DNA from 4 places in the Variovorax sp. Soil_C_33 genome. Region 4 is predicted to be linked to each of the others. Evidence: predicted binding sites of a transcription regulator. Region 4 holds the regulator's gene; each other region holds the start of a gene.
What was found. Region 4 encodes sigma-54, which starts transcription at its own class of promoters, with help from an activator protein. Its sites were predicted from a motif close to TGGCANGNAANCTGCTTT; they were not measured.
Positions count from the first base shown of each region.

Region 1 (2,196 bases), 240 kb from region 4:
TAACGGCCTATCGCGATAGCGAAAACGAAACGCGAAGTACTCGACCCAGATCAGCAGAACCACAAAAAGCAGTCCGCTTTCTTTGGTAAGGACGGACGCGGCAAGCAAGGCTAAGACGATTGGTACGCGCCCCAGCAGGGCGAGGTACGGGCGGCGACCCACTGGGCCTCTTGTTGTTGCAATTCGGTAGCGGCAGAAGATGAGCAACGCGGCGAACCCGAAGCACGCAGACAGGCTGGTCATGCGCTGTACGACGTATAGCACAGCTGTCAAATTTAGCGGATGGAGTCCCCAGATGCTGGCGACCACCCAGCCTGACCAAGCGTTGGGGTTCTGAATTGAGGTAGTCCGAGTCGATTTTTGCTCAAATGCATCGCACAAGGTTTGCGCAAGAGCGCCCACCAAGAGCACATTAACCAAGTGGATGAGCAAATTGATCAGCTTAAAATAATACGGATCGGTGCCTCCGAAGTACAGGTTCAAGGCGAAAGTAACAAGCGCGATCGGCCTTCCCAGCGGCCCAGCATCGCCTGACCAAGCAGCGGACCACAGCCCGTCCCATTGGAGGGAGTGCAGTCGCAGGCTGGAGTTCTGCAAAATGTTGACGTCGTCATCAAAGGCATATCCCCCTTTTAGCCCTGGCGCGTAGCAGGCTGCGACCGTGAGCAGGAGCAGCCCCCACTTCCACCATGTCGCATTCGAAAGTCCAACGGCCCAGGGGAGTCGGATCGTTAGGGTAGGTCTCATCGAGGGGCAGTTCGCAGAAATGAAAAAAAAGGCACATGATGTGCCTTTTTTTGGGAGCTGTTGACTATTGACTCAACGGCATTCCGACGGCAGGTACTTCGATGCCATCGCGCTCGCACCAGGCTTGCACGTCCACTTGACGCTGCCAGCATTGGCGCTCGACGGCGTCAGCGTGACGTTCTTACCGGAGTCGACCAACGTGTTGTAAGTAATGGTGATCACGCCATTGGCGCCGACCGCGACGCTGGTCACGGCATTGCCCTTGATCGAGGCAGAACTCGGCAGACCAGCAGAGGCGTTGCTGGTCGGCCACGCACCCTTAGACGCGAAATACTCGCCCACGCCAGCCTTAGCAGCAGAAGCCAGGCCTAGACCCTCCGAAACGCGAGCGCGCTTCGTGTAGTCCTGATACGCCGGCAGCGCCACAGCAGCCAAGATACCGATGATCGCCACAACGATCATCAGTTCGATAAGGGTGAAACCCTTTTGCACATTGCGTGCGATGGAACGACGGTTCATTCAAAAACTCCGGTTGATTGAAGGGGCCCGAGGAAAGCCCCCGGTGCGTTGAACCTCCGCAGCATCTGTGCCACCCCGGCTGGGCGCCTCTGAAGCAAACCTTGGTGTGCATTTGTTCACGCTGCAGTTACAAGAGGTGACACAACCCGTTGCATATGCCACACGCGGAATGACAAATTTTGTCAGTCATCCACCGACAGTGTCAGACCTGCAGCACCCCCGCCGCTTCCAGCCACCGAATGTCCCACCCCTTCGCGCCATGGGTCTGCGAGCCGGCCGCCAGCATGTCGATCTGGCTCATGATCTCTTCGGTTTCAGCCGGCTTGGTGTGAGTGATATAGATCGGGTAGCTCCTGCCGGTCGCGATATGCGCCAGTTCGTCTGCCAAAGTCGCAGGCGACAAATGCAAGCTGCGCTGGGCAAGGGCCTGCTCCCGATTGCTGAACGCCGTTTCGATCACCAGCATCCCCACATCGAGCTGGTTCACCCGCTGCCAAAAGGCCGGATTGCGCTCGGTGTCTCCGCTGAACACCCAATTCGGCCCACCCTTCGCGCAACGCACGGCGTAGCCGCAGGCCGGCACGGTATGCACAGCCGGCAGCACCTCGATGTTCTTGAGCGCCCGCGTTCCCAGTTGGAGCTGTTGGCCGACCACGATGTCGTGAAAGCTCACGAACGGCGCCTCGCGACTTGGAATGCTCGCGAAATCCGGCCAGATGACGTTGTTGAACACGTGGGCGCGCAGCGCCTCGATGGTGGCGCGCAGGGCGTGCACGCGCAGCGGTTTGCCGCGGCGGCTGGCCACGGCGTCGATCATCAGGGGCAGCGCGGCGATGTGGTCGAGGTGCGAATGGGTGAGCACGACGTCGTCGATGGCGGCCATTTCGTCCAGGCTCAGGTCGCCGACGCCGGTACCGGCGTCGACCAGCA
Region 1 is NZ_JBDGJK010000002.1:134,964-137,159, reverse strand. Features, by position in the region: gene AC3A6B_RS03595 (hypothetical protein) at 1-747, opposite strand, end outside; gene AC3A6B_RS03590 (pilin) at 820-1,266, opposite strand; gene AC3A6B_RS03585 (3',5'-cyclic-nucleotide phosphodiesterase) at 1,469-2,196, opposite strand, start outside.
Region 1: the regulator sigma-54 is predicted to act here: its motif matches at 1,322-1,339, upstream of AC3A6B_RS03590 (pilin).

Region 2 (2,196 bases), on a different contig from region 4:
CGGGCTTGATGCCGTTGTAGTGCACGATGCCTTCGAACGCACCAGGATCGCGCACCAGCACATAGCCAAAGGGCACCACCAGCATCACGAGCCAGATCGGCTGGGTCCAGACCTGCAGCCGGCTGATGGCCGAGATGCCGTGCGTGACCAGCGGAATCACCACCAGCGCGCAGACCAGGTAGCCCCACACCACGGGGATGCCGAGGGCGAGCTCGAGCGCATAGGCCATCACCGCCGCCTCGAGGGCGAAGAAGATGAAGGTGAAGGAGGCGTAGATCAGCGAGGTCAGCGTGGAGCCGATGTAGCCGAAGCCGGCGCCGCGCGTGAGCAGGTCCATGTCGACGCCGTAGCGCGCCGCGTAGACGCTGATCGGCAGGCCGGCCAGGAAGATGATCAGCCCGGTGACCAGGATGGCCCAGGCCGCGTTGATGAAGCCGTACTGCACCAGCAGCGTGGCGCCGACCGCCTCCAGGATCAGGAAGGAGGCCGCGCCGCCGAAGGCCGTGCTCGCCACGCGCCACTCCGACATGCGGCGGAAGCGCTGGGGCGTGTAGCGCAGGGCGTAGTCCTCCAGCGTTTCGCGCGCCACCCAGCTGTTGTAGTCGCGCCGGACCTTGACGATGCGCTGCGGTGCATCGTCGCTCGGGAGCGGGGGAACGGCGGTAGAGTCCACGGGTTCAAAGTGCAGCTTTCATGCCATCGCAACAGGCCGGCGCCGGGCCGCCCCAAGGCGGCCTGAGGCCTCCTCGGGGGGCAGCGAGTACACGCAGTGAAGGAGCGTGGGGGCCATGACGACGGCACGAGTGTTGCAATATTGCTGCCCATGGAACTGACACCGCGAGAAAAAGACAAGTTGCTGATCTTCACGGCCGCCCTGCTGGCCGAACGGCGCCGCGCACGCGGGCTGAAGCTCAACTACCCCGAGGCCGTGGCGCTGATCTCGGCCGCCGTGATGGAGGGTGCGCGCGACGGCAAGAGCGTTGCCGCCCTGATGAGCGAGGGCCGCAGCGTCCTGTCGCGCGCGGACGTGATGGACGGGGTGGCCGAGATGATCCCGGACATCCAGGTCGAGGCCACCTTTCCGGACGGCACCAAGCTCGTGACCGTGCACCAACCCATCGTTTGAAAAACCAACCGTCACCACCATGCGCCTTCTTCGCCAAGCCCCTCTGCTCCTGATCGCGGCACTGCCGCTGGCCGCGGCCGCCCACACCGGCGCCGATGCCGGCCTGCACCACGGATTCCTGTCCGGCTTCCTGCATCCGCTGACGGGGGTTGACCACCTGGCCGCGATGGTGGCGGTCGGCCTGTGGAGCGCACTCACGGCACGCCGTGCCTGGCCCGATCTTCTGTGGGCGCCTCTGGGCTTTGCACTGATGCTGCTGGCCGGCGCATTGCTTGGCCTGGCGGGCGTGCAGCTGCCGGCGGTGGAGCCGATGATCGCCGCCTCGCTGCTGGCGCTGGGCCTGCTGGTTCTCACGCAGCGTCGCCTGCCGGCGCTGGCCGCGGCAGCGCTCGTCGGCGTATTCGCTGTCTTCCACGGCGTGGCACACGGGCAGGAACTGCACAGCGAATCCGGCGCCGCGCTCACGCTGGCCGGCATGCTCATCGCCACCGGACTTCTTCATGCGGTCGGCATTGCGATCGGCTGGTCGCTGCGCCATGCCAACCGCTGGGTGCCGCGCGTTGCGGGCGCAGCGGTCGCGATCTTCGGCGTCGCCCTGCTGGGCGGACTCGCATGACGCCCGGCGAACTCATCACCGACGAGGGCGACCACGTTCTCAACCCCGGCCGCCGCGCGGTCACGCTGGTGGTGCAGAACACCGCCGACCGGCCGATCCAGGTCGGCTCGCACTACCACTTCGCCGAGACCAACGGCGCCCTGGGCTTCGACCGCGAGGCCGCGCGCGGCATGCGCCTGAACATCGCCTCGGGCACTGCGGTGCGCTTCGAGCCGGGCCAGCAGCGCACGGTCGAGCTGGTCGATTTCGCCGGCGACCGCGTGGTCTACGGTTTCCGCGGACTGGTGCAAGGAAAGCTCTGAACATGGCAACCATCGGCCGGCGTGCCTACGCCGAAATCTTCGGCCCCACCGTGGGCGACCGCGTGCGCCTGGCCGACACCGACCTGGTGATCGAGGTGGAAGAGGACTACACCCTGCGCGCCGGCGGATACGGTGAAGAAGTCAAGTTCGGC
Region 2 is NZ_JBDGJK010000013.1:88,654-90,849, reverse strand. Features, by position in the region: gene AC3A6B_RS20210 (hybrid sensor histidine kinase/response regulator) at 1-673, opposite strand, end outside; gene AC3A6B_RS20205 (urease subunit gamma) at 824-1,126, shown strand; gene AC3A6B_RS20200 (HupE/UreJ family protein) at 1,146-1,742, shown strand; gene AC3A6B_RS20195 (urease subunit beta) at 1,739-2,044, shown strand; gene ureC (urease subunit alpha) at 2,047-2,196, shown strand, end outside.
Region 2: the regulator sigma-54 is predicted to act here: its motif matches at 796-813, upstream of AC3A6B_RS20205 (urease subunit gamma).

Region 3 (2,196 bases), on a different contig from region 4:
GCGGACCGAATTCGCGGCCGTGGCCCAGGCGGTCGGCCGCTGGATCGGCGAACGCGGCGGCCAGCTGGTCTACGGCGGCGGCCGCACCGGCCTGATGGGCACGGTGGCGGAAGCCACGCGCACGGCGGGCGGCCGGGTGGTCGGCATCATTCCGAAGGCCCTGGTCGACAAGGAGCTCGCCAATCCTCTGTGCGACGAACTGCACGTCGTCGACACCATGCACGAGCGCAAGGCCATGATGGGCGAACGCGCAGACGCCTTCATCGCCCTGCCGGGCGGCATCGGCACTTTCGAGGAACTGTTCGAGATCTGGACTTGGCGCCAGCTCGGCTACCACGACAAGCCGGTCGGCATCCTGAACGTCGCGGGCTATTACGCCGGCCTGCTCGAATTTCTTGCCCACAGCGTGCGCGAGGGCTTCATGGGCGAATGGCAGATGGGGTTGATACGAGCGGGTGGCGAAGCCCCGGCCCTGCTCGAAGCCTTGGTCGAGGAAGCGGGCCGCCATCCGCGCGGCGACAAGCTCGCCGAGGTGCTCTGAGCGCGCTAGACGGCGGCTTCGTCCTCTTCGCCGGTGCGGATGCGTACCACGCGCTCCACATTGGTCACGAAGATCTTGCCGTCGCCGATCTTGCCCGTGCGGGCGGCGTTCACGATCGCGTCGACACAACGTTCGACATCGGCCTCGTTGACCACCACTTCGACCTTCATTTTCGGCAGGAAGTCGACCACGTACTCCGCACCCCGATAGAGCTCGGTGTGCCCCTTCTGTCGGCCGAAGCCCTTGACCTCGGTCACGGTGAGCCCGGTGACGCCAACCTCGGCCAGGGCCTCGCGCACGTCGTCGAGCTTGAACGGTTTGACGATGGCGGTGATTTGCTTCATACGGTCTCTCTTCCGGCGGTTTCGTTGAACTTGCTGGTGATAGGGTAGCGCCAATCCGTAACCCGCAGCGATGATCTTTCGATGCTCACAGCATCCTGCATGTAGCGTGCCAGGATGCCGTCGCATCGGCCGTCTTCGCGAGTTGCCGGCGAGGCCACCCGCTCGGAAATTATGTCATTCGCCTTCGGAAGCCATGGCTTGTCGAACGCATTCCACGCCCGGCGACCGGGACTGATACGCTCGGCGCTCGATGCGTTCAGGTCCTTCCGCCGGCTTTTTCGGCTCCTTCCTTCCCTGGCTCCAGGGCCAAGCCTACCCGCTGCTGGTATTCACCACGCTGATCTGGGGCGCCAACGCGGTGGCGGCCCGGCTCGCAGTGGGCGAGGTGTCGCCCATGATGCTGACCTTTTCGCGCTGGATCGTCTGCTGCATTGCGCTCGGCCTCAGCTCGCGTCGCCAGATCGCAGCGCATTGGCGCAGCCTGCTGCCTTCGTGGCGCTTCATCACTCTGATGGGCACGCTGGGCTTCACCGGGTTCAATGCTCTCTTCTACGCCGCGGCGCATCACACGACGGCAATCAACATCGCGATCATCCAGGGCACCATCCCGGTGCTCATGCTGGTGGGCAGCCTGTTCTTCTTTCGCATCCGAATCACCTGGCTGCAGTTCGTGGGCGTGGTGCTCACCATCGCGGGCATCGCAGTGGTGGCCTCGGGTGGACAGCTCGCCTTGCTCGCGGACCTGGCCTTCAACATCGGCGACGTCTGGATGATCGTCGCCAGCCTGCTCTATGCCGGCTATGCGCTTGGGCTGCGTCGCCGGCCCCAGGTGCCGGCCATCGTGTTCTTCGCCGCCACGGCGGCGGTGGCCTGCCTCGTTTCGGTGCCGCTGGTCGTGGCGGAGATCGCAATGGGCGACTTCTTCATGCCGACGCCGAAGGGCGTGGCGCTGATCCTCTTCATTGGACTCCTGCCCTCCTTCATTTCGCAGGTCAGCTTCATCCACGCGGTCGGCCTGATCGGTCCCGCACGGGCCGGCGTCTTCCTCAACCTGGTGCCGATCTTCGGACCGCTGCTGGCGGTCCTCGTGCTGGGCGAGCCCCTGTCGGCCTATCACGCGGTGGCGCTGGTCCTGGTGCTCGGCGGCATCTACATTGCCGAAAACCTTGGTACAAGCAAGCGTTGACGAGACTCCTTTGACCGCCCCTGTCATCCGCATCCACGGCGCCGCGTCCGAAATCGAAGCCGCCGCCTGGGACGGCCTGCTGGCCGCGCAGGCCGCACCCTCCCCCTTCATGCGCCACGCCTACC
Region 3 is NZ_JBDGJK010000003.1:207,412-209,607, forward strand. Features, by position in the region: gene AC3A6B_RS06355 (LOG family protein) at 1-541, shown strand, start outside; gene AC3A6B_RS06360 (P-II family nitrogen regulator) at 547-885, opposite strand; gene AC3A6B_RS06365 (DMT family transporter) at 1,136-2,071, shown strand; gene AC3A6B_RS06370 (GNAT family N-acetyltransferase) at 2,082-2,196, shown strand, end outside.
Region 3: the regulator sigma-54 is predicted to act here: its motif matches at 980-997, upstream of AC3A6B_RS06360 (P-II family nitrogen regulator).

Region 4 (2,196 bases):
CAGCGCTGGCGCTGTCGGGCGGCGAGCGCCGCCGCGTCGAGATCGCGCGGGCGCTGGCCACGCAGCCGCGCTTCATCCTGCTGGACGAGCCCTTCGCCGGCATCGACCCGATCGCGGTGATCGAGATCCAGCGGATCATCAGCTTCCTGAAGGAGCGCGGCATCGGCGTGCTCATCACCGACCACAACGTGCGCGAAACGCTTGGCATCTGCGATCACGCCTTCATCATCAGCGACGGGCATGTGCTGGCACAAGGCACGCCCTCGGAGATCGTCGACAACGCCGAGGTACGACGCGTGTACCTGGGCGAACATTTCCGGATGTAGGGAGGGGCCGTATTTCGATGAAGCAAGGGCTCTCGCTTCGCGTTTCCCAGCACCTGGCGCTCACGCCGCAGCTCCAGCAGTCGATCCGGCTGCTGCAGCTCTCCACGCTCGAATTGAGCCAGGAAGTGGAGCAGATGCTCGACGAGAATCCATTCCTCGAGCGCACGGCCGAAGAGGCGCCGCGCGAGGAGTTCGGTCTGGAGGCCGCCGACGCGCCGGTGCGCGACGAAGACCGCCAGGCCGAGGGCGAGACCGATTTCACGCCCAGCTCGGCCGCGGCGCCGACCGAGGTGGCGGTCGCCGCCAACGGCGATGCCGAAGCGGCTGCGCCCGCCGACAGCGAGCCCGACTGGGAGGGCGACGGCACGGTCGACCTTGCGCCCGACGACAGCGAATGGGGCGGAGATGCGCCCGCGCGCGCCAACAACCTCGGCGATGACGAGCGCGCCGATGCGACCGAGCTCGCGCGCAGCCAGGAATCGCTGCAGTCCTTCCTGCACCGGCAGGCGCTGTCGCTGCGCCTGGAGGAGAACGACTGCGCCGCGCTGCGCTTCCTGATCGAGTCGCTCAACGACGACGGCTACCTCGAGGATTCGCTGCCGGCGCTGGCCTCGGGCCTCGCGGGCGACGACAACGACCAGTTCGACGAGCTGGTGCACCACTTTCAGGTCGCGCTGGGCCTGCTGCAGAGCCTGGAGCCGGCCGGCGTCGGCGCCCGCAGCCTCGGCGAATGCCTGACCATCCAGCTGCGCCAGCTGGCGAGCGCCAGGGACAGCGAGGACGAGGCCCAGGTGCGCAAGACCGCCATCGCGATCTGCAAGCAGCCGATGGAGCTGCTCGCGCGGCGCGACTTCAAGCGCCTGGCCACGCTCACGCGCAGCAACGAGGACGAGGTGCGCGCCGCGCTGCAGCTGATTGCGAAGCTCGAACCCAAGCCGGGGCGCCGCTTCGTCGATGTCGAGCGCAACATCGTCGTGCCCGACGTGATCGTCACGCGCATCGGCCACGGCACCAACGCGAAGTTCCGCGTCATGCTCAATCCCGAGGTCATGCCGCGGCTGCGCGTGCACGACATCTACGCCGGCGCGCTCAAGCAGCACAAGGGCGAGGGCAGCCAGGCGCTGTCGCAGCGGCTGCAGGAAGCGCGCTGGTTCATCAAGAACATCCAGCAGCGCTTCGACACCATCCTGCGCGTCTCCAACGCGATCGTCGAGCGGCAGAAGAGCTACTTCGTGCACGGCGAGCTCGCGATGCGGCCGCTGGTGCTGCGCGAGATCGCCGACGAGCTGGGCCTGCACGAATCCACCATCAGCCGGGTGACCACCGCCAAGTACATGGCGACGCCTTACGGCACCGTCGAGCTCAAGTACTTTTTCGGTTCGGCCCTCGGCACCGAAACCGGCGGCAACGCCTCCAGCACCGCGGTGCGCGCGCTGATCAAGCAGTTCGTGAGCGCCGAGGACGTGAAGAAGCCGCTGTCCGACAGCCAGGTGTCCGAGATGCTCAAGGAGCAGGGCATCGAGTGCGCGCGCCGCACGGTGGCCAAGTACCGCGAGGCGCTGCGCATCGCGCCTGCGAACCTGCGCAAGGCCTTGTAGCGATGCGCGCCCGCCCAGGTCCGTGGCCGCAGTGGAGGCGCCTGGGCTTGGCCTTGACCGCGATGCTCCTGCTGGCCAGCGGCTGCGCGATGCTGCCGGCCGAATTCGACCGCACGCCCTCCAAGGCGATGCTCTTGTCCACCGACACCGCGCTGGGCCGCATCGCCAAGGCCTCGCAGCCGGATGCGGACTTGAGCGGCTTCCGGCTCATGCCCAGCGGCGACTTCGCGCTCAACACGCGGCTCGAGCTCGCCCGCCGCGCCGAGCGCACG
Region 4 is NZ_JBDGJK010000002.1:375,346-377,541, forward strand. Features, by position in the region: gene lptB (LPS export ABC transporter ATP-binding protein) at 1-326, shown strand, start outside; gene AC3A6B_RS04730 (RNA polymerase factor sigma-54) at 344-1,924, shown strand; gene AC3A6B_RS04735 (phospholipase D family protein) at 1,987-2,196, shown strand, end outside.